DNA from 3 places in the Pseudomonas sp. ML2-2023-3 genome. Region 1 is predicted to be linked to each of the others. Evidence: riboswitches for the same ligand, from Rfam matches in the RefSeq annotation. Region 1 holds a riboswitch; each other region holds the start of a gene.
The links. A riboswitch is a leader RNA that binds a small molecule or an ion and turns the genes downstream of it on or off. The one in region 1 is predicted to bind cobalamin.

Region 1 (9,973 bases):
ACCAGCCACAGTTCCTGGGCGGCGCTTTTGCGGGTTTTATGGCGCAGATCTGCGCGCAGACGTGGACGGCCACGGAGCAAGGTTTGCACCCAATCGACCATCCCGCTGCCGGCACTGAGGCTTGCGCCCAGTTTGCCCGTTGCGAGATGACCCGCCTGGGGTCTGGCATCCGCCCCCACATCGGATCGGGGACGAATGCCTAAGACTTTTTTGGCCAGCTCGGCACTTCACGGCGCGCACCCATCGCCTGGGCCTGTGCTGGCAACTCGCCCCACTGGCCCTGGCCGGAACCGGATGAAGGCGTGCTGGATTGAGGCTGTGAATGCGGCTGCTCCGGTGTCGGCGCCTGGCCCGCCTGCTCGCGCCGCCGATGACGCAAGGCAAATTCGGCCACCGCATCGATGTCTTCAAGGCTGATTGCCGTGGCGCCACGCCAGGCGGCATGGGCCCGTGCAGCACGCAGCCACACCAGATCGGCACGCATACCGTCGACCGCCGCTGCAAAACAGCGCTCGGCAATCACCGCGAGCGATTGATCGTCCAGGGCGATGCTCGCCAGCAATCCCCGTGCATGCTCGCAACGCTGGCGCAGGGCCGTCTGCGCCTCTGCCCACTGTGCGCAAAACCCCTGGGGGTCAGCGTCAAAGGCCAGGCGTCGACGGATAATGTGTGCCCGTTCGGCCGGTTGCGGCAGACCGCTCATGACCACGTTCAGCCCAAAGCGGTCGAGCAGTTGAGGACGCAACTCCCCCTCTTCCGGGTTCATGGTGCCGATCAGGACAAAACGCGCAGCATGGCGATGGGAGATGCCATCGCGCTCGACCACATTGGTACCGCTTGCAGCCACATCCAGCAGCACATCCACCAAATGGTCTGCGAGCAAATTCACTTCGTCGACATACAGCACACCGCCATCGGCCTTGGCCAACACACCCGGTGAAAACTGCGCCTTGCCTTGCCCGAGTGCGGCGTCCAGATCGAGGGTGCCGACCAGACGCTCTTCAGTGGCACCCAGTGGCAGGGTCACGAACTGGCCGCTGGCGAGCAGATCTGCCAGCCCACGGGCCAGAGTAGATTTGGCCATGCCACGGGGACCTTCGATCAGCACGCCGCCAATCCTGGGGTCGATGGCCGTGAGGCACAGCGCAAGCTTCAACGAGTCCGCGCCGACCACCGCCGATAACGGGAAATGCGGGGTGTCAGTCATGTTTTCGGGTTCCAAATCGTAGAATGTTGATCGACTTCAAAAAGCCCTTCACTCTTCTTCTATATCCAGCAGCAGATTTTCCAGCGCCGCCTGATATTCCCCGGGCTCACTCCAAAGGCCGCGCTGCTGAGCCTCCAGCAAGCGCTCGGTCATGTCACGCAACGCGTGCGGGTTGTGCTCGCGAACAAACTCGCGGGTATCAGGGTCCAGCAGGTAGGCATCCGCCAGCAAGGCGTATTGATGGTCGTCGATCAAATGCGTGGTGGCATCGAACGCAAACAGGTTGTCCAGGGTCGCGGCCATTTCGAACGCGCCTTTATAACCGTGGCGCTTGACCCCGTCGATCCATTTCGGATTGGCTGCCCGCGAGCGGATCACCCGGTTCAGCTCTTCCTTCAGGGTGCGAATCTTCGGCAAGTCCGGCTGGCTGTGATCGCCGTGATAGCTGGCTGCAGCCTCCCCGCGCAACGTCTCCACAGCGGCCAGCATGCCGCCCTGGAACTGGTAGTAATCATTGGAATCCAGCAGGTCGTGTTCGCGATTGTCCTGGTTTTGTACCACGGCCTGCATTTGCCCCAGACGCTGGGCAAACTGGCCGCGGGCCGCCGTGCCTTCATCGGCCACGCCATAGGCATAACCGCCCCAGTTGAGGTACACCTGGGCCAGGTCATCACGGCTTTGCCACAAACGACCGTCAATTGCGTTCTGCACCCCGGCGCCATAGGCGCCGGGCTTGGCGCCAAACACCCGCCAGCCGGCCTGGCGCGCTGCCAGTTCGGGTGAGAGTCCATCGCGCTCCAGCTGCTCACGCTCACTGCGCACCTTGGCTGCCAGCGGGTTCAGATCATCCGGCTCATCCAGTGCCGCCACGGCCTGCACGGCGGCATCGAACAGGCGAATCAGATTGGCAAAAGCATCCCGGAAGAAGCCCGAAACCCGCAGGGTCACGTCCACCCGTGGACGGTCCAGCAGGCTGACCGGCAGGATTTCAAAGTCATCCACCCGCTGGCTGCCTGTGGCCCATACCGGGCGCACGCCCATAAGTGCCATGGCCTGGGCGATATCATCGCCGCCCGTTCGCATGGTCGCCGTGCCCCACACCGACAAGCCCAGTTGGCGCAGGTGGTCGCCGTGATCCTGCAAGTGACGCTCAAGAATCAGGTTGGCCGACTGAAAGCCGATACGCCAGGCCGTCGTAGTCGGCAGGTTGCGCACATCCACTGAAAAAAAGTTGCGACCGGTGGGCAGCACATCCAGGCGTCCGCGACTCGGTGCGCCACTGGGCCCCGCCGGCACAAAACGCCCTCCAAGGGCATCGAGCAGGCCCTGCATCTCGGCCGGCCCGCAGGCATCCAGACGCGGCGCGACGACATCAAGCAGTGCGTCGAAAATCCCCCTGACCTCGGCCCATTGCGCGGTGTCGGGCAATTGCAGCGTGCCCTCCAAAGCCTGTTCAATCAGTTGCGCCGCATATAACTCCAGACGCTCGCGGGTGTCCCCCGCCGTGCGCCAGCGCTCAGCAGTGACGGCCTGCAGCACCGCGGGTTGGCGCGCCGTCCAGGGCTCGGCCAATGCGCAGTCCAGCGGGTCAAAGCCCAGCTCAAAGGCTTTGGCCAGCGCCCGCAGAATGCTCGATTGCGCGCCACGACCATCGCCGCGAGGGATGCGCAGCAACGCCAGCAAGGTGTCGATCCGCAAGCGTCCGGCAGGCGACTCACCAAAAATATGCAAGCCATCACGGATTTGCGACTCCTTGAGGTCGCACAGATAGGTGTCCAGCCGTGGCAGCCAGATCGCAGCGTCGGCATCGCTGTCCAGCTTCTCGTCCAGTTGCAGCTCACGGTCGATACGGGTTTCACGCACCAGGGCGAGAATGTCCCGTTGCAACTCACGGGCGCGTCGGGGGTCGAGCAACTGCGCTTCGTAATATTCGTCGGCCAGCAACTCCAGATAACGCAGCGGCCCGTAGGTTTCAGCACGGGTCAGCGGCGGCATCAGATGATCGATGATCACCGCCTGGGTGCGCCGCTTGGCCTGGGCGCCTTCGCCCGGGTCATTGACGATAAAGGGATAGACGTTGGGCATCGGCCCCAGAATTGCGTCCGGCCAGCAGTTTTCGGACAGCCCGACGCCCTTGCCCGGCAGCCATTCCAGATTGCCGTGCTTGCCCACATGCACCACGGCGTGGGCACCATAGGTGTTGCGCAGCCAGAAGTAGAACGCCAGGTAGGCGTGTGGCGGAACCAGATCCGGATCGTGATACACCGCACTGGCATCGACCTGATAACCCCGCGCCGGCTGGATCCCGACAAAGGTCAGGCCAAAGCGCAGACCGGCAATCATCAGCCGCCCACTGCGAAACATCGGATCGTTTTGCGGCTCGCCCCAACGTGCAATCACCGCCTGGCGATTGATCTCGGGCAAGCCATTGAACATCGCCAGGTACTCATCCAGCGCCAGGCTTTGCAGGCAGGGACGCAGATCGAGGCTGTCCAGATCATTGCTGACGCCCCCCAGCAGAGCCTGGATCAACGCGGTGCCGGTCTCGGGAAGCTCGCAGTCCACGGGATACCCCTGGGCCTGCAAGGCACGCAGAATATTCAGCGCGGCCGCCGGGGTATCCAGCCCCACACCGTTTCCGATCCGGCCATCGCGGGTCGGATAGTTGGCCAGAATCAGCGCAATCCGTTTTTGCGGGTTCGCCACACGGCTCAGATCAACCCATCGCCGCGCCAGTTCTGCGACAAAATCCATACGTTCGGGATGGGCGCGATAACACACCACATCCGACTGACTGCGTTCGCTGCGCCATGCCAGATCCTTGAAGCTGATCGCACGGCTGATGATTCGCCCATCCAGTTCGGGCAACGCGATATGCATCGCCAGGTCCCGTGGCCCCAGGCCTTGCTCGCTGACTTGCCAGCCGGGCTCGTTGTCCTGGGCACAAATGGCCTGGATCACCGGGATATTGCGGCGAAACGGGCGCAAATGCGGGGCTTCCGGACTCGACTGGGCAAAGCCGGTGGTGTTGAGGATCACACCGGCCTCAACGTCGTCCAGCAGGTCCTGTACCACGGTCAGGCAGCCCGGTTCCTTGAGGCTGGCCACGGCAATCGGCAAAGGGTTGAGCCCGGCGGCCTGAAGGCGCTGGCAAAACACATCGACAAACGCGGTATTGGCGGCCTGCAAGTGCGAACGATAGAACAACAGCGCCGCAACCGGTTGCCCGACGAGCCATTGGGCCTGCCAGTCTTTGAGTTGGGCATTGGCGTGCACCGGATGATAAATCGCGGTGCGCGGCAGGGTTTGCGGCTCATCCCATGCATAATCGCGGCCCAGCCATTGACTGGCCAGGCAACGATAGAGCTGTTGGGCGTTATGCCGCCCGCCCTGGCGCAAAAAGTGCCACAGACGCTCGCCCTGCTCGGCCGGGACGGTGCTCAGCGCGCTGAGTTCCGGGTCGGGACGGTCGTCGCCGGGTACCAGAATCAGGGTGACACCACGCTCAGCCAGCTGCACCAGGCGCTCGATGCCGTAGCGCCAATAGCCGATGCCGCCGTGCAACGACAGCAAAATCACCTTGGCGTGTTGCAGCACCTGATCGACATACAAGTCGACCGAACCATGGTTTTGCACCTGCATCGGATTGGCCAGACGCAGGCTTGGATAATCTTCAGGCAACTGCTGTGCCGCTTCGGCAAGCAGTGCCAGGCTTGAATCACCACTGCACAGGATCACCAGCTCGGCGGGGGTCTGCCCCAAGTCGGCAATATTGTCATCCGATACAAAGCCACCGGGCTGGGTCCTGAGCAAATGCATGGTTTATACGCTCAACGCTGTACGCAGGGTGGATTCGAGCAGTGCAGCATCGAGGTCCTGACCGATCAGCACCAGCTTGGTGGTGCGCGCTTCGTCACGGCCCCAGGCGCGGTCGAAGTGCTTGTCAAAGCGCGTACCCACGCCCTGAATCAGCAGACGCATCGGCTTGCCCGGGATCGCCGCAAAGCCCTTGACCCGCAGAATGCCGTGTTTGACCACCAACTGGGTCAGCGCTTCCATCAGTACACGCTCCTCGCCCTCCGGCAGCTCGATGGAAATCGAGTCGAAAGCGTCGTGGTCGTGATCGTCGTGGTCATCATCGCCGTCGTGGTGATGGTCGTGGTGGCTGTGGCGGCCATCGATATGATCTTCAGAGCCTGCGCCCAGACCCAGCAACACGTCCAACGGCAAGCGGCCGCTGCTGGCTTCGATGATCTTGACCGCTGGCGGCAGTTCTTCAGCCACTTCGGCGCGCACTTTTGCCAGGTCTTCAGGGCTGATCAGGTCGGCCTTGTTGAGGATCACCAGGTCGGCACTGGCCAGTTGGTCAGCGAACAACTCGTGCAGCGGCGACTCATGGTCCAGGTTCGGATCAAGCTTGCGCTGGGCATCAACCTGGTCCGGGAACGCGGCAAAGGTGCCAGCGGCCACGGCCGGGCTGTCGACCACGGTAATCACCGCATCCACGGTGCAGGCGCTGCGGATTTCTGGCCACTGGAAGGCTTGCACCAACGGTTTTGGCAGGGCCAGGCCGGAGGTTTCGATCAGGATATGATCGATATCGCCACGACGAGCCACCAGCTCACGCATGACCGGGAAGAACTCTTCCTGCACGGTGCAGCACAGGCAGCCGTTGGCCAATTCATAGACGCGACCGTTGGCTTCTTCTTCAGTGCAGCCGATGGTGCACTGCTTGAGAATTTCGCCGTCGATGCCCAACTCGCCGAATTCGTTGACGATCACGGCAATGCGACGGCCCTGTGCGTTATCGAGCATATGGCGCAACAACGTGGTTTTGCCCGAGCCGAGAAAGCCGGTAACGATGGTGACGGGGGTTTTGGCCAGTGTTTTCATCGGATGCCCTATAGCAAAGCGGCGGGCATACGGGACGACGACCGCAGGCAGTGCGCGGTCAGTCTTCGCCACCGGATCACCCCGCCCGGTTGAAGTAAGAATCTGTCACGAGGCAGGTCTCCTGGCTTACGGCTGATACCTACCTTGCGCCTTCCCGCCTGCTGGGCAGTGGCTTTGCAAGATCAATGACCGTTTACAGTTGCGGGGGCAGCCGCGGCATACCGCGTTCCCTTCTTAGCTTCGCGCTGCGAAGAACCTCGAACACGCAAGGCTACGCAGTGCTTTGTAACAGGTCAATGCACAGGTGCGTCCGGGGAGGCGACTGCATTGATGCGGCCTGGCTTTTTGTGACCAGGCACACTGGCTTGCCTGTATCCCGGGCAAGCCAGTGCCCACAGAGGATTTACGCCGCAGTTGTGTTCTAATTGCCGCCTTTTTTCAGCCGCCCTGCTTCAAGGATCTGCCCATGCCTGCCACCTGCCCGACCCGCGTCCTGATCATTGGTTACGTGTGGCCCGAACCGCGCTCTTCGGCGGCAGGCGGGCACATGATGCAAATCATCGAGAGTTTTCTGCAGCAAGGCTGGCAGATCACCTTCAGCAGCCCGGCCGGGATTGGTGAACACAAGGCCGACCTCGCTGCCCTGGGTATTGATGAAGTCACCATCGAGCTCAATAACAGCAGCTTCGATGCCTTCATCACCGAACTGGCACCGGATATCGTGCTGTTTGACCGTTTCATGATGGAAGAGCAATTCGGCTGGCGCGTCGAGAAGCATTGCCCGCAAGCCTTGCGCGTACTGGAAACCTCCGACCTGCAAAGCCTGCGCGACGCCCGTCAGCAGCAACTCAAGGCACGTCTCAAGCACGACACCGAGCAGGACGATTTCAGCAGCCTGTTCGCCCCGGCCCAGCGCGAAACCTTTGAACAGATGGCCGACGCCGACCTGGCACAACGGGAGATCGCCGCGATTTATCGCAGTGACCTGAACCTGATGATTTCAGAATACGAGATCGATCTGCTGGTCGAGCAGTTCCACGTGCCCAAGGCCCTGCTGCATTGGTGCCCGCTGATGGTCGACAGCGTGCCTGAGGCGTTCGTGCCCTATGAACAGCGTCAGCATTTTCTGAGCATCGGCAATTTTCGCCACGCCCCGAACTGGGATGCCGTGCTATGGATGAAGACCCATATCTGGCCCTTGATCCGTCAGCAACTGCCCACTGCACAACTGCATGTGTACGGCGCCTACACGCCGCCCAAGGCCACTGCACTGCATAACCCGGCACAGGGTTTTCATGTCCTCAACTGGGCTGAAGATGCCCTTGAAGTGATGAGCAATGCGCGTATTTGCATGGCTCCCCTGCGTTTTGGCGCAGGCATCAAAGGCAAGATTGCCGATGCCATGCTCTGCGGCACCCCCAACGTGACTACGCCGGTGGGCGCCGAAGGCATGCACGGTGACCTGCCGTGGGCCGGTGCCATCGAGCGCAGTGCCCGCGGGATTGCGGCGGCAGCGGTCGAGCTGTACCAAAATCCCGAAGCCTGGCATCAGGCCCAGCGCAATGGCCTGGCCCTGCTTGAAGCGCGCTACCTGCAAGGCGTCCACGGCCCGGCACTGGTCGAGCGCATCCAGGCGTGCCGCGCAGAACTTGAGCAGCACCGGCGCAACAACTTCACCGGTGCCATGCTGCGTCATCACCAGCACAAAAGTACCCAATACATGTCGCAGTGGATCGAGGCCAAGAATCGCCCGCTCTGATCAATGCTCAAATGGCCGCGTTGTTTTGAAGAGATCGGCCATATCGATGACATAAGCCGCCATACCCGGGATCTGTACGGTTGCCGATACAGGCGGGAACGTCATGGCGCCCTCGGTCTGGGGTTTATCGGGATTGAAGTTCACCGTGATCCGGGTGCCATCTTCGAACACGGTGCGCTGCAGGCTGCGATCATCGGCCAGCACCTCGAAGCCCACCAATGCCTGGGTAAAGAGGCGCTGGTGCAGGGGAGCAAACACCGCGTTGTAGGCGCCGATAAAGGGCATGTCGCGCTTAAGCACTGCCGCGTTGAGGTGATACATCGGCGGAGTCATGTACAGCAGTTGCAGGAGCGCGGTGTTCTGTTGCTCGTTGGAAAACTTCAACGAGGGATACGCCCAGTGATGGGTACTCACCAGACTGTCGTGCAAGACCCGCTGGTACAGCGGCAAGCGATAGCGGTAAGAACGCACCAATAGTGCCAGCTGCGGCTTGAGCGGCACGGTCTTGAAAAAAAGCGTTGGCGTTTCCGGTGGCCAGTATTGGCCCACAAAGAATGGCGACGCCTCATTGCGGCTCATGTCCGGATCAGTCCAGTCGAAAGGTTGCGTGGCAATGCCGTGACTGTAGGCAATATTGGGAGCAAACGTGGACACTCCGCCTTCGCTGCCGGTCACCAGCCCCAGTGTTCTCGAAGGGTAATCCAGGCGTTGACTGAGCATCCGCGCATTCTCGCGCTCACTGGTTTCTCGGCCTTGGGTGTAGTCCGCCGGTGCCGTGCCTGCGGCATCCACATCAAGAAAATAGCTGTTGAGGCCTCCGGCAGCGGATACGGCAGCCATGCGTTGGCGGGCATAGTCTTGCGCCGCTACGGCATTGGCAAACACACCTATGCCGTTGAAGCCCTCATGGACCTTGCCGTTGACGTCGCGCTGGCCGGCATTGGCCAGTTCGTCACCCATTTGTGCGGCCGCCCAGGTTTGCGGTTCTGAAAGTGGATGGGCATCAGCATAGTTGTCATACACCGCGACCAGATATCCAGCCGCCTTGGCCTTGGCCACGGCCTGCGGGTGCCAGAAGGCATCCAGCCAATCTTTGGCGCCCAGCCATGCGTGTTTCAGGCCAGCCTTTTCGAGGGCGTTGACCGTATCCAGCGACAATCCGCCGCCCCAACGCTCGGGCGGGGCCAAATAGTCTCCAAAGGCGTTGGCCAACCGGGTTTTGACCAGCTTGCCCCACTGCACTTCGGCGGCCGGATCATGCCCGCCAGCCAAAGGTTCCTGCGGGGGCACCGTGACGATCTGGCGAAGCCCCTGGTTGAGTGCCCGCACTAGCGTCAACCGGTTGTACGCTGAAATCTCGGAGGTCCGTGACAAGGTGCTCGACAAGGCCAAATCAAACATTGCACGAGTGGGTTGATCGAACCCCGCCCACAGCCTGGCCGCCAAATGCCCCGGTGTGCCCCGAGCTTTGTCGAAGGCCGTGACAAAACTTGGCCAGTTCAGGATGTCCGTTACCTTCAGCGGCCCGGCGTCCCACACATAAATATGCGGAGCGCCGCCCAACCGGGCCGTTTGCGGAATCTCCCTGATTTTATCGGTCAATGCGCGGAACTGGCCGTTATCCTTGAGCCATTGGCGGTACAAGCCGGCACCGTACAGCGGGTCGGCCGGGCCCGCCGCGATGCTCACCACAAACGGCGCGTCAGGAGCCAGCCGGTTGAAGGTATGCACCAGCTGCGGTACCGGGACCTGATTGACCTGCTTGACGTCAAACTGGGTATCGAACGGGGTTTCGACCCTCCAGGTGACTGACAGGTCCTGATGCAATTGAGTGAAGAACGGCATGCTCAACGCACCGACCAGCGGGTCGCCGGTGTATCGCTTGACCAGCCACTCGAGCCATTTCGGGTCATTGGCTGGAATGTAACTGCCCTCGCCAAAAGGAATGGCATACGCCTGGATATCGCTTTGCAGGCGTGGCCAACGCAAGCTGACTGGCTGGCGCGCCTGGATCGAAACGCGCAACGCGTCCTTGACCACATTGATGCGGATGCTGAACCGCTGCTCCCCGTCGGTGACGTTCCAGCCTTCTGCAGTCTGCTCACTGACCAGGC
Region 2 (9,973 bases), 1.3 Mb from region 1:
GCCGTGTCAGAAGTCTGTTCGAGTGTTTTTATGGCGTCCTTTTAGGCTGCTTTTTGTGATCGGGAATCTTTCATGCGTCTGAGCCAATTTTTAGCCGTGGGCTGTTTGTCATTTTTTAGCCTGGCGAGTCATGCCGAAATCCTGACCGGCCTTTATCAAGTGCGTGAGCCGGTGGCCAGCCAGTCACCCGATGAACGTACCCAGGCCACGCAAAAGGCACTGGAAACCCTGGTGCTGCGTTTGACCGGGGACGCCAAGGCGATTCAAAACCCCGGGCTTGAGGCGATTCGCAAGGATCCCCAGCAGATCATCAGCCGGTACGGTTATGACGCTGGCCCCCCGGAAAGCCTGCAGGTGGATTTCGATCCGGTGAGCACTGACCGGGCGTTGCGCCAGGCCGGTTTGTCGATGTGGGGCAGTAATCGTCCTGCCTTGCTCGGCTGGTGGCTGAACGATTCGGTGGATGGTTCAAGCCTGGTGGGGGACGGTCAATCCGTGGCAGAGCCCCTGCGCCGTGCCGCGCAGCACCGTGGGTTGCCATTGCGTTTGCCGCTGGCAGACCTGGGCGAACAGTTGGTAGGTACGGCTGAAAACCTTGAGGGCAGCAATCCTGCTCCTTTGAAGGATGCTTCCGAGCGTTACGGCGCCGATGCCTTGCTGGCCGTACATGCCCGTGAAGAGGATGGGCAGTGGAGCGCCAAGTGGCGGTTGTGGGTTGGCGATCAGCAGGAGCAGGGCAGTGCTCAGGCACCGGATCAGGCGGCGCTGGCCGATGCCGTGATGCTTGCGGTGAGCCAGCGTCTGGCGCCGCGTTATACGGTCAAGCCCGGTGTCTCGACGGAGCAGTTGCTTGAAGTGCAGGGCATGACGCTACCGCGCTATGCGCAACTGTGGCATTTGCTCGAACCTTTCGGCGCGCAACTAAAGAGCGTTGACGGTGATCGTAGTGTGTATCAGGTCAATGGCAGCGCCGAGCAGCTGCGCTCGCAACTCGGGTTGGCGCAACTGCAGGAAGTACCGGCAGAACAGGCACCCGCAGTGACAAGTGCAGGCCAGGCGCCCGGTGTTGCTTCAGCGCCGGCGGCTCAGCTTCGGTTTCGCTGGTAGGTTGTTGTCTTCTTTATATAGGGATGGGCTGGCTCATGGCTGATTCGCGACGGTGGGTGTGGTGGGGCGTAGGGCTGGGGTTCGCCCTGTTTGTGTATTTTCTGCATCCGATACTCACGCCTTTTCTGGTCGCAATCGTCCTGGCCTATATGTTCGACCCTGTGGTTGATCGGTTGGAAAGAGCCGGGCTTTCAAGAACCTGGGGTACGGTCGCGGTCTTCGGGCTGTTAACTGTCATTATGATGACGCTGCTCCTGGTGTTGGTGCCGTTGCTGGCCAAACAGCTGTTGAAGCTTTATCAGTTGGCACCGCTGGTGCTTGACTGGTTGCAGCACACGGCCATGCCGTGGGTGCAGGCCAAGCTCGGCTTGAGTGACAGCTTCTGGAAGTTTGACAAGATCAAGGCGGCAATCACCGAGCACATGGGGCAGGCCACTGACATTGTCGGTATCGTCCTGTCCCAGGCAACGGCATCCAGCCTGGCCCTGATCGGCTTTCTGGCCAATCTGGTGCTGATTCCCGTAGTGGCGTTTTACCTGCTGAGAGACTGGAACATCATGATGGCCAAGATTCGCGGCTTGTTGCCGCGGGCCCGGGCCGATCAGATTGTGTCGCTGGCCAAGGAGTGTCACGACGTGCTCGGCGCGTTTGTGCGTGGCCAGTTGCTGGTGATGCTGGCGCTGGGGGTGATCTACTCGGCGGGCCTGATGTTTGTCGGCCTCGAGTTGGGGTTGTTGATCGGCTTGATGGCGGGGGTGGCGGCCATCGTGCCGTATATGGGCTTTATTGTCGGCATTGGTGCGGCGTTGATCGCCGGGCTGTTCCAGTTTGGCGGGGATCTGTACCCGATGCTCGGGATCGTGGCGGTGTTTATGGTCGGTCAGGCGCTCGAGGGTACGGTCCTTACACCCTTGCTGGTGGGTGACAAGATCGGTATGCATCCGGTGGCTGTGATCTTCGCGATTCTTGCGGGTGGCGAGCTGTTTGGCTTTACCGGTGTGTTGCTGGCACTGCCGGTGGCGGCGGTGATCATGGTGCTGGTGCGTCACTTGCAGGATATGTACAAGGACTCCCATGCCTATAAAGGCAGTGAAGACCCGGAGCTGTAACGTCCAGGCACTGTGAGGGGCGGGCTCACCGGGCAGGTGGTCCCGCCTTTTTCATGTGCGTCAGCAGCACCTTAATCGTCAGGAAAAGATCAAACAATCCAAGACCTTAACGCAAACCTTTGATTTTGCTCGTGGTCTGTTACATTGTGTGCCCGGTTACACGGGTATAAACTTTTAGAACTTTACACAGAGGCCACTAACAGTTCGCTTGAACTGTTCAGTCAGCATGAAACCGATTCAGCTGCCCCTAGGTGTGCGTCTGCGTGATGACGCAACCTTCATAAATTACTATCCAGGCGCCAATGCCGCTGCACTCGGCTATGTCGAGCGACTGTGCGAAGCCGACGCCGGCTGGACTGAAAGCCTGATCTATCTCTGGGGCAAGCAGGGCGTAGGCCGCACACACCTGCTACAGGCTGCCTGCCTGCGTTTTGAGCAGATGGGTGAGCCCGCGGTGTACTTGCCTCTGGCCGAGTTGCTGGATCGCGGCATTGAAATCCTCGATAACCTTGAGCAGTACGAACTGGTTTGTCTGGATGATCTCCAGGCGGTGGCCGGACGTGCCGACTGGGAAGAGGCACTGTTTCATCTGTTCAATCGCCTGCGTGACAGTGGGCGTCGCCTGCTGATTGCAGCGTCTACCTCGCCCCGTGAATTGCCCATCAAGCTGGCTGACCTCAAGTCCCGACTGACCCTGGCGCTGGTTTTTCAGATGCGTCCCTTATCTGATGAAGACAAGTTGCGTGCCTTGCAATTGCGCGCATCGCGTCGCGGCCTGCACCTGACCGACGAAGTCGGGCATTTTATTCTCACGCGAGGCACTCGCAGCATGAGTGCGTTGTTTGATTTGCTCGAACGGCTCGATCAGGCCTCCCTGCAAGCGCAACGCAAGTTGACGATCCCTTTCTTGAAAGAAACCCTGGGCTGGTAGCTCACCCCTTTAAAACTGCGGTCTGCAGCCGTTTTCGGCAGTTTTCAGGCGCCAGAAACCCTGCGCGGCTCAAGAGCTTTGTGCGCAAAATCTATTGTCAGGGGTGTAAAGCCTTAGATGTCACGACAAAACCATCAAGTCACATTTTGATCGATTGAATTTGCAAATGAGGATCATAGAGGGCATAGTCGCGGCTACTTTTCTTACAAGCCACGGTCGTGCCCATGCTAAAGCGCTTCGCACCCCTCGTGCCTCTCGCACTCGTTACCCTGTTGTTTGGCTGCGCTGCCCACACGCCAGTGTCGCAGCAAGTTGTCGATCATCAGGTTCAAAAGTCATCCTCGGTATCGCAATCTTCCGCTCTTTATCAGGAAGAACTGGCCACCGAAAAAGAACTGGCTGAATTTTCCGCCAACAGCAAGCCTTACCAGTTGCCCGCCCTGGCTGACAGCATCCTCGAGCGCGGTATGTCCCTGATCGGTACGCGTTACCGTTTTGGCGGCACCTCTGAGGCAGGCTTCGATTGCAGCGGCTTCATTGGTTATCTCTTCAAGGAAGAAGCCGGCATGCAATTGCCGCGCTCAACCCGCGAAATGATCAACGTAAAAGCACCGTTGGTCGCACGAAACAACCTCAAACCCGGTGATTTGCTGTTCTTCAGCACCAATGGTCGTGGCCGTGTAAGCCATGCCGGGATTTACCTGGGTGATGACCAGTTTATCCACTCCAGCAGCCGCCGCAGCGGTGGTGTTCGGATCGATAACCTGGGTGACAGCTACTGGAGCAAGACCTTTATTGAGGCCAAGCGCGCCCTGGCGATGGCTCCTGCGAGCGTAGTAGCCCGCAAGTAAAGTTAATGTCTTACTTGAAGTTTGGCTGCTAAGGGCTAGAATTCAGTCGCATTGTTAAATCCTTGAAGCCGCGAAGGTGTCCCCTCTCGCGGCTTCAGGTTTCGCGGCCAGAGTTGCCGTATCCAGAATCAGGAACATTCTGTTTATGTCGACCATGGCCCGCGTTGCCCTCTTGACCTTAGCAGCACTGCTCAGTGCCTGCGCCAGCCACCCGCCACCTGTTGCGGTGGTCAAAAAACCAGTCGTGTTTGCCAACCCTTATGAAGAAACCTCGCCGATTGCCGCCGACGTGCTTTTTCGTGCCTTGGGTCTGGTCGGCACGCCTTATCGCTGGGGTGGCAATACTCCGGATTCAGGTTTTGATTGCAGTGGTCTGATCAAGTACGTGTACAACGACGCGGCGGGCATTTCGTTGCCGCGCACGACCCGTGAAATGATCGTGATGCAGGCGCAGAATGTTGGCCAGGACAAGCTGCAAACCGGTGACTTGCTGTTTTTCGCCACCAACGGTGGTTCCCAGGTCAGCCATGCCGGGATCTACGTCGGTGAAGGCCGTTTTGTGCATGCACCGGCCACTGGCGGAACGGTCAAGCTGGACAGCCTCAATAAAGCCTATTGGCAAAAAGCCTATCTGAATGCCAAGCGCGTTTTGCCGACCGAGCAGCATCTGGCGCGTCTGCCGTAAACCCGAACCTGCATCACGCTGGGTGGGAGCGGGCTTGCTCGCGATGGATACAACGCGGTGTAACTGCCACGCCGCGGTGATCCAATCGCGAGCAAGCCCGCTCCCACTGTTTCATTTGCTGGTTGGCTTTGCCGACACCCGCCAAACCTTGTTGCCGACATCATCGGCCACCAGTAAATCTCCCTGTTTATCGATCACCACGCCCACGGGTCTGCCCATGGCTTTCTCGTCAGCGTTGAGAAAGCCGGTCAGTACATCAACCGGCATACCGGCGGGTTTTCCGTCGGCAAAGGGTACAAAAATCACTTTGTAGCCACTGTGCGGCTTGCGGTTCCAGGAACCGTGCTGGCCAATAAACGCGCCTTGGGTAAAGTCGGGCAGTTTGCTGCCTTCGGCAAAACTCAGCCCCAGGGATGCAGTGTGCGGGCCGACGGCATAGTCCGGTGCAATGGCTTTGGCGACCAGTTCCGGATTTTGCGGGTTGACCCGTACATCCACGTGCTGGCCGTAATAGCTGTAGGGCCAGCCATAGAAGCCGCCATCCTGAACTGAAGTGATGTAGTCGGGCACCAGGTCGCTGCCGATTTCGTCGCGCTCGTTTACCGCTGTCCAGAGCTTGCCGGTTTTGGGTTCCCAGTCCATGCCATTGGGGTTGCGCAGGCCCGAGGCGAAAATACGGTGGTTGCCGGTGGCGCGATCAACTTCCCAGATCGCGGCGCGGCCTTCTTCCTTGTCCATGCCGTTCTCGCCCACGTTGCTGTTGGAACCGACGGTGACATACAGCTTGGTGCCGTCAGGGCTGGCGATGACGTTTTTGGTCCAGTGATGGTTCAGTGGGCCGCCCGGTAAGTCGAGCACCTTGACCGGATTGGCTTTGATGCTGTTTTCGCCCGCCTGATAGGGGACGCGTAAAAGCTTGTCGGCGTCAGCGATATACAACTCGTCGCCCACCAGGGTCATGCCAAAAGGCGAGTTCAGATTGTCGAGAAAGACCGTGCGGGTTTCGGCCACGCCATCGTGGTCTGCATCGCGCAACAGGGTGATCCGGTTCGCGCTTGGCACTGCGGCCCCGGCGCGGGCCATCACCTTGTCTGCGATCCAGCCTTTGATCCCCTTGCTGTCATCCGGTTTGGGCGGTGCGTTGGTTTCTGCGACCAGCACATCGCCGTTGGGCAAGACATAGAGCCAGCGCGGATGATCCAGGCCTTCGGCGAAGGCGGCGACCTCCAGGCCTTGGGCAGCAATGGGCGTGGCGCCATCAGCCCAACCGACCGCCGGGGCGATATTGACGGTGGGTATCAGGGTTTTGTTCGGTTCGGGTAATTTGGGCGAGGGGCCGGTGCCATCACTTACTTGCAGGGTCGACGACTCGCCGCAGGCAGCCAATCCTGCCGCAAGTACGATGACAATAGCGTGCTGGCGCTTGAGCATGAAGAACTCCATTATGTTTTGGTCTCGTAGGTCATAGAGAAGCTTAGCCCTTCAAAGGTTCAGGTCGTAGCTTTGTATAGCCCTATTGGTGCCACCTTTAATTGACGCTCCACCCCCAACCCTCTAACCTTCGCGGCTTGTTTCAGGTGCTCGGCAACGTAACGTTGGTCGAGTGAAACAGGGAAGCCGGTGAGGGCGTGTTTGTCCTGCACAACCGCCATGATCCCGGCGCTGCCCCCGCAACGGTAAACGAGTCAATGCCACGCCAACTGCCACTGTGATTGCTCACGGGAAGGCGCGTGGACAAGGGCGCCCTGTACAGGGCCGTCCGCTTGTGAGCCCGGAGACCGGCCTGATCCATCCACCACTCTCGCGGCGGGCGATGCAGTGTGTTTTTTATGAATTCCCCCCCGCCTCCCGTTTGCATCATTGAGCCCCAACGGAGAGCTGCCATGAACGAATCCCCCGAACGCGACGAACGTCATCAGGCGCGCATGCTGCGCAAAAAAGCCGTCATGGATGAGCGCATTGCCAGCTCGCCCAATGAGTGCGGGCTACTGCTGGTGTTGACCGGCAATGGCAAAGGCAAGAGCAGTTCCGCTTTTGGCATGCTGGCACGGGCCATGGGCCACGGCATGCAGTGCGGCGTGGTGCAGTTCATCAAAGGTCGCAACAGCACTGGCGAGGAGATCTTCTTCCGCCGCTTCCCCGAGCAGGTGCGTTATCACGTGATGGGTGAAGGCTTTACCTGGGAAACCCAGGATCGCCAACGCGATATCGCGGCCGCCGAAGCCGCCTGGGAAGTATCCCGCGAGATGCTGCGTGACCCGTCCATCGGGCTGGTTGTACTGGATGAGCTGAACATCGCGCTCAAACACGGCTACCTCGACCTTGAGCAGGTGCTCGCCGACCTGCAAGCCCGTCCGCCAATGCAGCATGTGCTGGTCACCGGGCGTGGCGCCAAACCTGAGCTGATAGACCTGGCCGATACCGTGACTGAAATGGGTGTGGTCAAACACGCATTCCAAGCCGGGATCAAAGCCCAGAAAGGCATCGAATTGTGAGTGTTCAAGCATGAGAGAGTCGCGTCATTGCCCCGCGGTGTTGATCGCCGCACCGGCCTCCGGTCAGGGCAAGACCACCGTTACCGCCGCCTTGGCCCGATTGCATCGCAATCAGGGGCGCAAGGTGCGGGTGTTTAAATGTGGACCGGATTTTCTGGACCCGATGATTCTGGAGCGCGCCAGCGGTGCGCCGGTTTATCAGGTGGATTTGTGGATGGTGGGCGCGGATGAAAGTCGCCGCCTGCTGTGGGAAGCCGCTGGTGAAGCGGACCTGATCCTGATCGAAGGCGTGATGGGTCTGTTCGACGGTACACCTTCCAGCGCCGACCTGGCGCGCCATTTTGGGGTACCGGTGCTGGGTGTGATTGATGGCACCGCAATGGCCCAGACGTTTGGTGCGCTGGCCCTGGGCCTGGCCCGCTATCAACCGGACCTCCCGTTTGCCGGGGTGCTGGCCAACCGGGTTGGCACAGTGCGTCATGCACAGTTGCTCGAAGGCAGCCTGACCGAAGGCCTGCGCTGGTACGGCGCGTTGTCTCGCGAGACCGGGATCGAGTTGCCGAGTCGACACTTGGGGCTGGTTCAGGCGAGTGAGCTGAACGACCTGGATGCGCGTCTCGACGCGGCAGCCAATGCCCTGGCCAGCACCTGTGAGGTAGCGCTGCCACCCGCCGTTGAATTTGCAGCGCCCGAGCCTGTGCTGGTCGAGCCATTGTTGGCCGGGGTTCGGATTGCCGTGGCCCGGGATGAAGCCTTTGCCTTCACCTATGGTGCGAGTCTGGATCTGCTGCGGGCGATGGGAGCCGAGCTGGTGTTTTTCTCGCCGATTCGCGATGTCCGCCTGCCAGAAGCTGACAGCCTTTATTTGCCGGGCGGTTATCCCGAGTTGCATCACCTTGAGCTGTCGCGCAATACACCGATGCTGGAGGCGATTCGCGCCCATCACGCAGCCGGTAAACCGTTGCTGGCCGAATGTGGCGGCATGCTTTATCTGCTCGACGCCTTGACCGATGTCGACGGTCAGCGTGCCGAGCTGGTGGGTTTGCTGACGGGGGAGGCGAAGATGCAAAAGCGTCTGGCCGCGTTGGCATTGCAATCGGTGGACATGCCCGAGGGGTTGCTGCGTGGTCACACTTACCATCACTCGCTGACCAGCACTGAGCTTGAACCTGTTGCCCGTGGCCTGAGCCCCAATGGCGGGCGCGGTGCCGAAGCGGTGTATCGCGAAGGGCGGATGACCGCCTCTTACGTGCACTTCTACTTTCCGTCCAATCCTCAGGCGATTGCTGCGCTGTTTGCGCCGTGCGCTGTGACGGCGCCATGACCGATAACGCCTTTAGTCCTGAAGAACGCGCAGCGGTGTACCGCGCCATCGCCGAGCGCCGCGATATGCGGCACTTCAGCGGTGGCAGTGTGGCACCTGAACTGTTGTCGCGTTTGCTTGAGGCGGCGCATCAGGCCCCGAGTGTGGGGCTGATGCAGCCGTGGCGGTTTATCCGCATCACTGACCGGGAACTGCGAGGCAGGATTCAGGGCCTGGTCGAGGCCGAGCGGGTACGGACCGCCGAGGCGCTGGGCCAGCGCTCCGATGAATTCATGACGCTCAAGGTTGAAGGCATCCAGGACTGTGCCGAGGTGCTGGTGGCGGCGTTGATGGATGACCGTGAAAAGCATATTTTTGGTCGACGTACCCTGCCGGAAATGGACATGGCGTCGTTGTCGTGTGCCATTCAAAACCTGTGGCTGGCAGCACGTGTAGAAGGCTTGGGCATGGGGTGGGTGTCGTTGTTCGAGCCTGAGGCGCTGGCGAGCTTGCTGGGGTTGCCCCCGGGAGCCAAACCTCTGGCAGTGTTGTGCCTGGGCCCGGTCGAGGCTTTTTATCCCGCGCCCATGCTGGTGCTGGAAGGGTGGGCGCAAGCACGCCCACTGAGTGAACTGGTGTATGAGAATTATTGGGGAGTGAGTCCATGAGTGTGGCGTTGTTGTGCGTCGCCGGAGTGGCGCTGGATGCGCTGTTTGGCGAGCCCAAGCGCTGGCATCCGCTGGTTGCGTTTGGCCGAATGGCCGAGCGTATCGAACAGCGGTTCAATTCCGGCGGACGTGGCTGGCGCAGTCATGGTGTGACGGCCTGGGTGCTGGCAGTGTTGCCGCTGACGATCCTTGCAACGGCGCTTTCATGGCTGCCGTATATCGGCTGGCTGGTGGAAATTCTGGCGCTGTATTGTGCGCTGGGCATGCGCAGTCTCGGTGAGCACGTGCAGCCGGTTGCCGAGGCATTGCGTGCCAACGATCTGGAAGAGGCACGGACCCGGGTCGGCTATCTGGTCAGTCGCCAAACCAGCGAGCTGGACCCCACTGAAGTTGCCCGTGCGGCCACTGAATCTGTGCTGGAAAACGGCAGTGATGCTGTCTTTGCCACTATTTTCTGGTTTGTCGTGGCGGGAGCGCCGGGCGTGGTGCTCTATCGTTTGAGCAATACGCTGGACGCGATGTGGGGCTATCGCAACGAACGCTTTGAGCGCTTTGGCTGGGCTGCTGCCCGTATCGACGATGTTCTTAACTATATTCCGGCAAGGCTGGTTGCGTTGACTTACGCCGTATTGGGTAAAACCCGACTGGCCTTGAAATGCTGGCGCAAGCAGGCACCTCAGTGGGACAGTCCCAACGCAGGCCCGGTCATGGCCGCAGGCGCAGGGGCCCTGGGTGTGGAACTGGGTGGGCCGGCGATTTATCACGGCGAACTGCATGAGCGTGCGCAATTGGGCGAAGGCGTGCCAGCGGATGCGGACTCGATT
Region 3 (9,973 bases), 130 kb from region 1:
GGCAATCGGGCAATCACTGCCGTAGTGCGGGATCAGTTCGGCAACGATGTTTTCAAGGTTCTTGACCCCCAGATGAATGGCCATGGTCGCCTTGTGCTGCGCCAGGCTGGCCAGTTCTTCTCCGGCTGGCATAACGGTTTTTTCGGCGTAACGGGTCAGAATCACGGTTTGCGAAATATCGGGCAACGTCAGTTCGGCCCCCAGAATGGCCGCACAGGCCGCGGTGGCAGTCACTCCCGGAATGATCTCAAAGGCAATGCCCAGCTCACGCAAGCAGCGGATCTGTTCGCCAATGGCCCCGTACAAGCTGGGGTCGCCGGAATGTACGCGGGCCACGTCCTGGCCTTTGGCGTCGGCGGCCTTGATCAGGGTGATGATCTGCTCAAGGTGCAGTTGCGCACTGTTGATCACCTGCTCAGCCTGATGGCCTTGCAGCACGGCCTCGGGGACCAGCGAACCCGCGTAAATGATCACCGGGCAACTGCGAATCAGGCGCTGGCCCTTGACGGTAATCAGCTCAGGATCGCCGGGTCCGGCGCCGATGAAATAAACAGTCATGGCAGTCTCTTGAAGGGGTTGAGATAGAGCTGTTCTTGAACAACGCTCATAGTGAGGCGGGGGATTATCGCGGGTTTTGCTCGAAACAGGCCAACGCAAAGGTGGCGCCGGGTGATTTTTGTCGCGTAATCAGCAAGGTAGCGGGTGCGCCGGCGAACCGCTCGGCCAGGGCCAGCGCAGCACTTTCGGCAATCCCGAAACACCCGGTTTTCTCGAACACAAGGTTCGACCGGTGACTCAGCTGAGGGGCGTACGGGGCAAGCTGTTGCGCACTGAAGACCTCAAGCTCCAGTTCCAGTCGAGCTGCCAGTTGCAGCAGTCCGGGTTCCTGGCGCTTGAGATCGACACTGGCCAGGGCACGGACCGCATTCAGCGGGATCCCGGCCCGGGCCAGAGAGCGTTCGATCAGACTCAACAGCTCTGCCGCGGTGCAATCCTGGCGACAGCCCAGGCCAATCACCAGGATTGGCGCTGTGCCGGTTGCCGTCATGCCGAGTACTGGCCTTCAGACTTGCGGCGAAACAGCCAGGCGCTGATCACGCCCAGGGCCAGCCAAAAGGCGAAGTTGGTCAGTTGCGAAGCAATCTTGAACTGCGACTCCAGCTCGGCCGGGGCCAGGCTTGAATGCACCAGTGGCTGGGGTGCGCCAAAAATATGCGGAACCACCAGAATCGCCACGCCCAGCACTTTCAGCGCCCAGTGCTTGCCAAATACCATCAGTGCGATGGCCACTGCGGTCGAAGCTGCGGTGCTGACCCACCAGATTTGACGCTGCAGCAAATCTGCCGCTGCAGTGCCCGGCAACTCGGGTGGCAGGCCCAGGGTCGGCGCCAGGCAGAACACCGCATAACCGGCAAGGCCCCAGAGCAGGCCCTGGGAAGTGCGCGTCGGGGCACGCAAGGTGTAAAGGCCGGCCAGCATCAAGGCAAAACCCACAGCAACCACCAGATTGCCGCCCGTGGTAGACAGCACGCGCTGCCAGCCATCTTCCGGCTCCCAGGCCTCGGCGTCGTGCTCGTGGGCTGGCATGGCCATGTCGGCATGCTCGTGCACTTCAGTGGCAGCAGGTTTTTCGTAGGTTTCGGCCTGCAAAATGAGTGGCGACACCCACAGGCTTTGCAGCAGGGTCAGCAGCAGGGCGGCCAGCAAGCCGGTGAAGCCTGCGGTTTGGGCGATACGCTTAATCATGGCAGGCAGTCTCAATGGCACGGGAAGGCGGAGCTGTGACGGGTGTCATGGGCCGCATTGTGAACCGCATCGATATGGGAGAACCCGGCGAAGTAAACGAGAAAAGCCCCCAGTACCGCAGCACCGACAGCCGCCACAATGCGTTGGCTTTGGGTGGCAGTGGTCGCGGCGGAATGGGTACGGCTGGTGCTGATAGACATGGCGCTTGCCTCAGGTCGGACGACGGGCAGCAAAGCGCAAGAAAACCCCGCGAACGAAGCCCGCAGGGTTTAACAGCGCCCGCCCACCGCGGGTTTGTTATTGAAAAATAACCAGGCCGGTCTCCGGGCTTGCGAGGGGCTCAAGGGTTGAGCCTGCAAACATCTCCTTCCCATGCACTCGGCACAGTGGATTTGATGTTTCTCTCGCTTACCGTTGCGGGGGCAGCGCCGGACTTGCCAGGACTAACGCCTGACGCACCGGTTTCCCGTTTCACCCTGTGAAGGGCACCTGATACAAGATGTGTAGGAAACCACAGCCCAGGAGAGTCGTCAATTTAAAGGGGGGGGTGTAGTCGCTGCCGCAGGCTGCGATAAGGGCCGCAGGACCTTCAAAAAGCGGGGCCGCTACGCAGCCCTCGCAGCCTGCGGCAGCGACTACACGTCAGGCGGTCAGCAGGCTTTTGACTTTGTCGCGCAACTGATCAATGGAGAAAGGTTTGCCAATCACCGCCATGCCTTCTGCGACCTCAAGGGTTTCGGCATAGCCGCTGGCAAACAGGATGGGCATTTTCTCGCGCATTTGGCGGGCCTTGGCTGCCAGCTCCCGGCCGTCCATGCCCGGCAACCCGACGTCGGTCATCAGCAGGTCAATGGGCTGGGCCGCATTCTCCAGCAGTTCCATGGCCTGCTCGCTGCCGTCTGCTTCAAGCACGCTGAAGTCCAGTTCTTGGAGCACGTCTACGATCAGCATCCGAACAATGGCGTCGTCTTCGACCACCAGGATGGTGGAGGGTGTAGCGGACATAATCATGATCTCGATAAAAAATGTAAGCGTGGGTCTCGCTGCAGCAAGGATAGCCTTGCCCAGCATTTGAATGTGCCTCTTTGTACGAAAATGTTCATTGTTGGGTAAGAAAATAGAACTATTGCTCGGTAATCCGGCAAACTCCAGTTTTTTAAGACTGCCCACAGGCCTGAAAATGAACTCACCTGTATCAATTGATGAGCGAAGCTTTCGCAAGCTTCTGAGTCGCAACGTTGGCTTGCCCCTGGCTGTCGGCGTGCTCAGTGCCGCGTTATTCGTGATCATGGTCAGCTATTTGTTATCAGTGATCAGGTGGGTGGAGCACAGCGACCGGGTTATCAGTAATACCAACGACGCCGTGCGGCTGACGGTGGATCTTGAAAGCGGCATGCGCGGGTTCCTGATTACCGGCGATGAGCATTTTCTGGACCCCTATGCCGTCGCCAAGCCGCAAATTGCGCTCCAGTTGAAGGGGTTGCAGGAGCTGGTCAGCGACAACCCGCAGCAGGTCGACCGGCTGAAACGCCTTGAGGCGCTGCAAAATGAGTGGAATGCCTACGCCCAGTCGATGGTCGATCTGCGCCGTCAGGACGGTGATTACCGTGCGGCCATACAGGCGGGGCGGGGCAAGCGCCTGGCGGACGAAATTCGCAAAGAATATCAAGACTTCATTCAGATGGAGCAGCAGCTGCGAGTGGCTCGCAGCGAAGAGGTCAGTCGTACAACGATCATCAGTATTGGCCTGTACCTGATTTTCGTACTGGGTTTGAGCGGCTTTTTGGCCTATATCGGTCGTCGCGATTTACTTGAACTTTCAAAGAGTTACAACAATGCCTTCGAGTCGCAGATCAAGACTGCTCAGCGTCTGGAACAACAGGCCTGGTTGCGCAACGGCCAGACCGAGCTGGCTGAACAGGTGCTGGGGCGCCTGACGCTCAACATGTTGGGCCACAACATCCTGCAGTTCTGTGCCCAGTACCTGGGATCCGTGGTGGCGGCCGTCTATGTGCGTGAAGATCACGGCGATCTCAAGCGTGTGGCCAGTTATGGGTTTTCCCGCGAGCAAGAGGCGCAGGGCCAACTGATTCGCAACGGCGAAGGGATTATCGGGCAGGCAGTCAAGCAGGATAAGTTGATTCGACTGGACAACGTACCCGCCGACTATTTCTCCAAAGTCAGCTCCGGGCTGGGCGAAGGCAGCCCGCGCAGTGTGCTGGTGGTGCCCACCAGTGATGATGATCGCGTCAACGGGGTCATTGAGCTGGGCTTCCTCAGGCCCCTGAGCGAGCGGGACGTAGAGCTGTTCGAATTGATCGCCGACAACATCGGCATGTCGATTGAAGCGGCGCGCTATCGCCAGCGCCTGCAAGAGGTGCTGGCCGAAACCCAGCAGCTCAATGAGCAACTGCAGGTGCAGCAGGAGGAACTCAAGACCGCCAACGAGGAACTCGAAGAGCAGTCGCGCATTCTCAAAGAGTCCCAGACCAGCCTCGAAACCCAGCAGGCCGAGCTGGAGCAGACCAACGAAGAGTTGGCCGGCCAGCGGGATGCAATGGACCGCAAGAACACCGAACTCAACCAGGCCCAGGTGCAACTTGAAGAACGGGCTGAAGAGCTGCAACGCTCCAGCAAGTACAAGTCCGAATTCCTGGCCAACATGTCCCACGAGCTGCGCACGCCGCTGAACAGCTCCTTGATCCTGGCCAAGTTGCTGTCCGAAAACCCGCAGCAGAACCTCAGCGCAGAACAGGTCAAGTTTGCCGAGTCTATTTACTCGGCGGGCAATGACCTGCTTAACCTGATCAACGACATCCTGGACATTTCCAAGGTAGAAGCCGGCAAGCTCGAAGTGCGCCCCGAGCACACCAGCGTGGCACGGGTGGTCGAAGGGTTGCGCAACATGTTCCAGCCGCTGGCGGGCGACAAGTCCCTGGGCTTTGAGGTCCAGTTGCAGCCCGGCACGCCGCCCATGATCTACACCGACAGCCAGCGTCTGGAGCAGATCCTCAAGAATTTGCTGTCCAACGCGGTCAAGTTCACGGAGCAAGGCCAGGTCAGCCTGACGGTATCCTGTCAGCCGGGCGAAGGGATTGCCTTTACCGTGAGCGATTCCGGGATCGGCATTTCCGAGGAGCAACAAGACTCCATCTTCGAAGCTTTCCGTCAGGCCGACGGCACCACCAACCGCCGCTATGGCGGCACAGGGCTGGGCCTGTCGATCTCCCGTGATCTGGCGACATTGCTGGGCGGTTCGATCGATGTCAGCAGCGAGCCGGGCAAGGGCAGTATCTTTACCCTGATCCTGCCGCAGCAGTATGTGGAGCACGGCGAAGAACCCGTGCAACTGCCTGTTGGCCCCGCGCCACGGGTTGCAGTGCGGGTACCTGAGCCCCGGCCGCTGCTTGCCGTTGAGTCTGCGGCGGTGATTGAGCGCTTCATGGATGACCGCGAGCAGGCGCCATTTACCACGCGCTGTATTTTGGTGATTGAAGATGAGCCAAACTTTGCGCAGATCCTCTTCGATCTTGCACATGAATTGGGCTATCGCTGCCTGGTTGCCCATGGTGCGGACGAAGGTTTCAGCCTCGCGGTGCAGTTCATTCCCGATGCAATCCTGCTGGACATCCGCTTGCCGGACCATCCGGGGCTCACGGTGTTGCAGCGCCTGAAGGCTATGGCGTCGACGCGGCATATACCGGTTCACGTGATTTCCGCTGAAGACCGGGTTGAGGCCGCGATGCACATGGGGGCGGTGGGGTACGCCTTGAAGCCGACGACCCGTGAAGAGCTGAGAAATGTGTTCGCTCGCCTGGAGGCCAAGCTGACGCAGAAGGTCAAGCGGGTGCTGCTGGTCGAGGATGATGACTTGCAGCGCGACAGCATTGCCCGCCTGATCGGCGACGATGACATCGAGATCACCGCGGTCGGCTATGCCCAGGAGGCGCTCGACCTGCTGCGCACCACTGTTTACGACTGCATGATCATCGACCTCAAGTTGCCCGACATGCTGGGCAACGACCTGCTCAAGCGCATGTCGACCGAAGATATCTGCTCGTTCCCGCCGGTGATCGTCTACACCGGGCGCAATCTGACCCGGGATGAAGAAGCCGAGCTGCGCAAGTATTCGCGCTCCATCATCATCAAGGGCGCCCGCTCACCCGAGCGGTTGCTCGATGAAGTGACATTATTTCTGCACAAAGTCGAATCTCAGTTGTCCCATGATCGGCAAACGATGCTCAAGACCGCTCGCAGCCGCGACAAGGTGTTCGAGGGCCGCAAGATTTTGCTGGTGGATGACGATGTACGAAACATCTTTGCCCTGACCAGTGCGCTGGAGCAGAAGGGCGCGATTGTGGTCATCGGTCGCAATGGACGCGAAGCCATCGAGCGCCTGGACGAAGTGGAAGATATCGACCTGGTGTTGATGGACGTGATGATGCCCGAGATGGATGGCTACGAAGCGACCGTCGAAATCCGCAAAAACCCGCGCTGGCGCAAGCTGCCGATCATTGCGGTCACGGCCAAGGCAATGAAGGACGATCAGGAGCGCTGCCTGCAGGCAGGTTCCAATGACTACCTGGCCAAACCGATTGATCTGGATCGACTGTTTTCGTTGATCCGGGTCTGGCTACCGAAAATGGAACGACTCTAAGTGCAACGAAACACTGACATCGAGTTAAGGCTGCTGATCGAAGCGATCTATCTCAAATACAGTTATGACTTTCGCGATTACTCCGGCGCCTCGATCAAGCGCCGGGTCAATCATGCATTGCGTCAGTTTGACTGCAGCACCATTTCGGCCCTTCAGGAGCGCATCCTCCATGACCCGACGGCCTTTATGCAGTTGCTGCAGTTCCTGACCATTCCAGTGAGCGAGATGTTTCGCGACCCGGAGCATTTTCTGGCCATTCGCCAGGAGGTGGTGCCGATCCTCAAGACCTACCCGTCGCTCAAGATCTGGATTGCGGGGTGCAGCACCGGCGAGGAGGTGTATTCAATGGCCATCCTGTTGCGTGAAGAAGGCCTGCTGGATCGCACCATCATCTATGCGACCGATATCAATCCGCGCTCTCTGGAAAAGGCCAAGCAGGGGATTTTCTCCCTGGACAATATCCGGACCTATACCCACAACTACCAAAAGGCCGGTGGTCAGCGTTCGTTTGCCGATTACTACACCGCCGCCTATGACTACGCGATTTTTGACAAGACGCTGCGCGAGAACGTGACCTTCGCCGATCACAGCCTGGCGACGGATAGCGTGTTCTCAGAAACCAATTTAATTTCATGCCGTAACGTATTGATTTATTTCAATAAAAATCTTCAAAACAGAGCCTTTGGTCTGTTCGAGGAATCGTTGTGTCATCGCGGATTTCTGATGCTTGGAAGCAAGGAGACGCTGGATTTTTCGGACTACAGCAAACAGTTTTCCCCCGTGCTCAAGCAAGAACGGATCTACCGCAAGCTATGAAAAACCATGACCGTTACCTGACCGATCCCAGACCTGTCGAGGCGGTGGTGATCGGTGCGTCTGCGGGCGGGGTTGAAGCGTTGCTGACTATTTTTTCCGAGCTCAAGCCTGGCTTCCGGCTGCCGATTATCGTGGTGCTGCACTTGCCTGAAGAGCGACGCAGCCAGTTGGCCGAGGTGTTTGCCCGGCGCTTGCCATTGGCGGTCAGGGAGGTTCAGGACAAACAGCCGATTGTGCCGGGCACCCTGTACTTTGCAGGTCCCGGGTATCACGTTTCGATTGAGCAGGATCACAGTTTTTCCTTGAGCCAGGAGGAGCCGGTGCATTACTCGCGACCTGCCATTGACTACCTGTTCGAATCCGCAGCCGATGTGTATCAACAGCGTCTGGCTGCCATTTTGCTGACGGGCGCCAATCGGGATGGTGCCCAGGGGCTGAGCGTGGTCCAGCAGTCGGGCGGTCTGACCATTGTGCAGGATCCTGACGAGGCACAGGTTGCAACCATGCCCCGTGCGGCACTGGACCTTTTTCAACCGGATTGCATTCTTCCATTGCGCGGCATTGGCCGTCTGCTTGTCGAGCTGGAACATAGCCAATGCTACTAAACGAAATTCAAGCCAAGCTGCTGATCGTCGATGACCTGCCGGAAAACCTGCTGGCGCTCGAAGCACTGATCAAGCGCGAAGATCGCATTGTGTACAAGGCCTTGTCTGCGGATGAGGCGCTGTCGTTGCTGTTGCAGCATGAGTTTGCGATGGCCATTCTTGACGTGCAAATGCCCGGCATGAACGGTTTTGAACTGGCCGAGCTGATGCGCGGCACCGCCAAGACCAAAAACATCCCCATCGTGTTTGTCAGTGCCGCAGGGCGCGAGATGAACTATGCCTTCAAGGGCTATGAAAGCGGTGCGGTGGACTTTCTGCACAAACCGCTGGATATCCACGCGGTCAAAAGCAAGGTCAATGTCTTCGTCGAGCTTTATCGCCAGAGCAAGGCCATGAAGCAGCAGGTCGAGGCCCTGGAGCAGAGCCGTCGCGAGCAGGAGACTTTGCTTGCGCAGTTGCAACTGACCCAGGTCGAGCTTGAGCGCGCGGTGCGCATGCGTGACGACTTTATGTCGATCGTCTCCCATGAGGTGCGCACGCCGCTCAACGGGCTGATCCTGGAAACCCAGTTGCGCAAGATGCACCTGGCCCGCGACAACGCGGCGGCGTTCACCCTGGAAAAGATGCACGCCATGGTCGATCGTGATGAGCGCCAGATCCAGAGCCTGATCCGCCTGATCGAAGACATGCTCGACGTGTCGCGTATCCGCACCGGCAAGCTGTCGATCAGGCCTGCCGAGTTTGATTTGGCCCGTACAGTCGGGCAATTGCTGGAGAATTTCACGGCCCAGATCAGCGCTGCGCAATCGAGTGTCAGCTTCACTGCACAAAAACCCGTAGTGGGGCAGTGGGACGAGTTCAGAATTGAGCAAGTGATTTCCAATCTGCTGACCAATGCCTTGCGTTACGGTGCTAAAAAGCCCATTGATGTGTCTGTTTACATAGACGGCGATCAAGCTGTGGTGGATGTGCGCGATCAGGGCATCGGCATCAGCCAGGAAAACCAGCAGCGGGTGTTCCAGCAATTTGAGCGGGTTTCAGCCAGTCAGGTGGCTGCCGGGCTTGGTTTGGGGTTGTTTATCTCGGAACAGATTGTCGCGGCACACAGCGGCACCATCAGCGTGCAGAGCGAACTGGGTGAGGGCGCCTTGTTCAGGGTTTGCCTGCCGCTTGCACAAAAGACTTAAACTCGGCGCAACCTATGACCGCGCTCGGGGTCATACTGGCAGCGACGGCATGAATTAAGGTTTCCCATGAGTGAAGATGCGCAAGATGTTGTTTTGATTGTCGAAGATGACCCCTCGATCCTGATGGTCCTCAGCGCCTACCTGTCCGGCGAAGGCTACCGGGTATTGCAGGCCGAAAACGGCGAACAGGCGTTCGAGATTCTGGCGAGCAAGCCGCATCTGGACCTTATGGTGACCGACTTCCGCCTGCCGGGCGGAATTTCCGGGGTGCAGATTGCCGAGCCAGCGTTGAAGCTGCGGCCTGACCTGAAAGTTATTTTTATCAGCGGCTACCCTGCCGAGATCCGTGATACGGGCAGCCCGATCACCTTGACGGCGCCGATCCTGGCCAAGCCGTTCGACCTCGATACCCTGCAAGAGCAGATCCAGAAACTATTGGCCTGAATGCCCAAATCTTGTGGGAGCGGGCTTGCTCGCGATGCAGGCGACTCGGTCATTCAGCCAGACCGACGTGATGCCATCGCGAGCAAGCCCGCTCCCACAGGTGATATGAATCACAAACCCTGCTGCAACGACGGGTCATCAGGGTTCATCTGCTCAAGCTGCGCCAGCAGCACCTGCACATTCTGCAATTGCCCGGCTTCTTTCCAGTAGCCGATCAGCAATACGCGCGCCTTGCGATTGGCCGGTTGGCGTTGCAGCAGCTCTTCGAGCTGGCGTTGCGCGGCTTCAAGCTGGTCCAGGTCATGGAGGGCGGTCGCCAGCTTGTACCGGTAATCACTGTTGTCCGGTTCCAGCTCAACGGCCTTGGCCAGGCCCAGAAGGGCGTATTCCGTCTGGCCATGGTTAAGCAGCCAGATCCCCAGGGCATGTTGCAGGTACGCGGAATCGGGATGGGCTTCAAGCTGCCTGGCCAGCATCTGTCGCGCCTGCTCGGCCTTGCCGCGTTTTTCCAGAAGCTC

Region 2: linked by a shared signal. The riboswitch ahead of cobO (cob(I)yrinic acid a,c-diamide adenosyltransferase) and the one ahead of cobW (cobalamin biosynthesis protein CobW) in region 1 are both predicted to bind cobalamin.
Region 3: linked by a shared signal. The riboswitch ahead of V6P94_RS14315 (CbtB-domain containing protein) and the one ahead of cobW (cobalamin biosynthesis protein CobW) in region 1 are both predicted to bind cobalamin.

The regions. Positions count from the first base shown of each region.
Region 1 is NZ_CP146343.1:3,238,612-3,248,584, reverse strand. It holds gene V6P94_RS14865 (VWA domain-containing protein) at 1-101, opposite strand, end outside; gene V6P94_RS14860 (ATP-binding protein) at 200-1,207, opposite strand; gene cobN (cobaltochelatase subunit CobN) at 1,256-5,026, opposite strand; gene cobW (cobalamin biosynthesis protein CobW) at 5,030-6,100, opposite strand; cobalamin riboswitch at 6,194-6,375, opposite strand; gene V6P94_RS14845 (glycosyltransferase) at 6,567-7,859, shown strand; gene V6P94_RS14840 (glycoside hydrolase) at 7,860-9,973, opposite strand, start outside.
Region 2 is NZ_CP146343.1:1,973,878-1,983,850, forward strand. It holds gene V6P94_RS09165 (DUF2066 domain-containing protein) at 73-1,107, shown strand; gene V6P94_RS09170 (AI-2E family transporter) at 1,143-2,216, shown strand; gene hda (DnaA regulatory inactivator Hda) at 2,443-3,147, shown strand; gene V6P94_RS09180 (C40 family peptidase) at 3,372-3,998, shown strand; gene V6P94_RS09185 (C40 family peptidase) at 4,144-4,683, shown strand; gene V6P94_RS09190 (sorbosone dehydrogenase family protein) at 4,795-6,114, opposite strand; cobalamin riboswitch at 6,242-6,485, shown strand; gene cobO (cob(I)yrinic acid a,c-diamide adenosyltransferase) at 6,567-7,178, shown strand; gene V6P94_RS09200 (cobyrinate a,c-diamide synthase) at 7,189-8,502, shown strand; gene bluB (5,6-dimethylbenzimidazole synthase) at 8,499-9,149, shown strand; gene cbiB (adenosylcobinamide-phosphate synthase CbiB) at 9,146-9,973, shown strand, end outside.
Region 3 is NZ_CP146343.1:3,112,280-3,122,252, forward strand. It holds gene cobM (precorrin-4 C(11)-methyltransferase) at 1-558, opposite strand, end outside; gene V6P94_RS14305 (cobalamin biosynthesis protein) at 623-1,048, opposite strand; gene V6P94_RS14310 (CbtA family protein) at 1,045-1,746, opposite strand; gene V6P94_RS14315 (CbtB-domain containing protein) at 1,758-1,946, opposite strand; cobalamin riboswitch at 2,043-2,254, opposite strand; gene V6P94_RS14320 (response regulator) at 2,389-2,751, opposite strand; gene V6P94_RS14325 (response regulator) at 2,927-6,403, shown strand; gene V6P94_RS14330 (protein-glutamate O-methyltransferase CheR) at 6,404-7,219, shown strand; gene V6P94_RS14335 (chemotaxis protein CheB) at 7,216-7,824, shown strand; gene V6P94_RS14340 (ATP-binding protein) at 7,815-9,011, shown strand; gene V6P94_RS14345 (response regulator) at 9,078-9,455, shown strand; gene V6P94_RS14350 (tetratricopeptide repeat protein) at 9,566-9,973, opposite strand, start outside.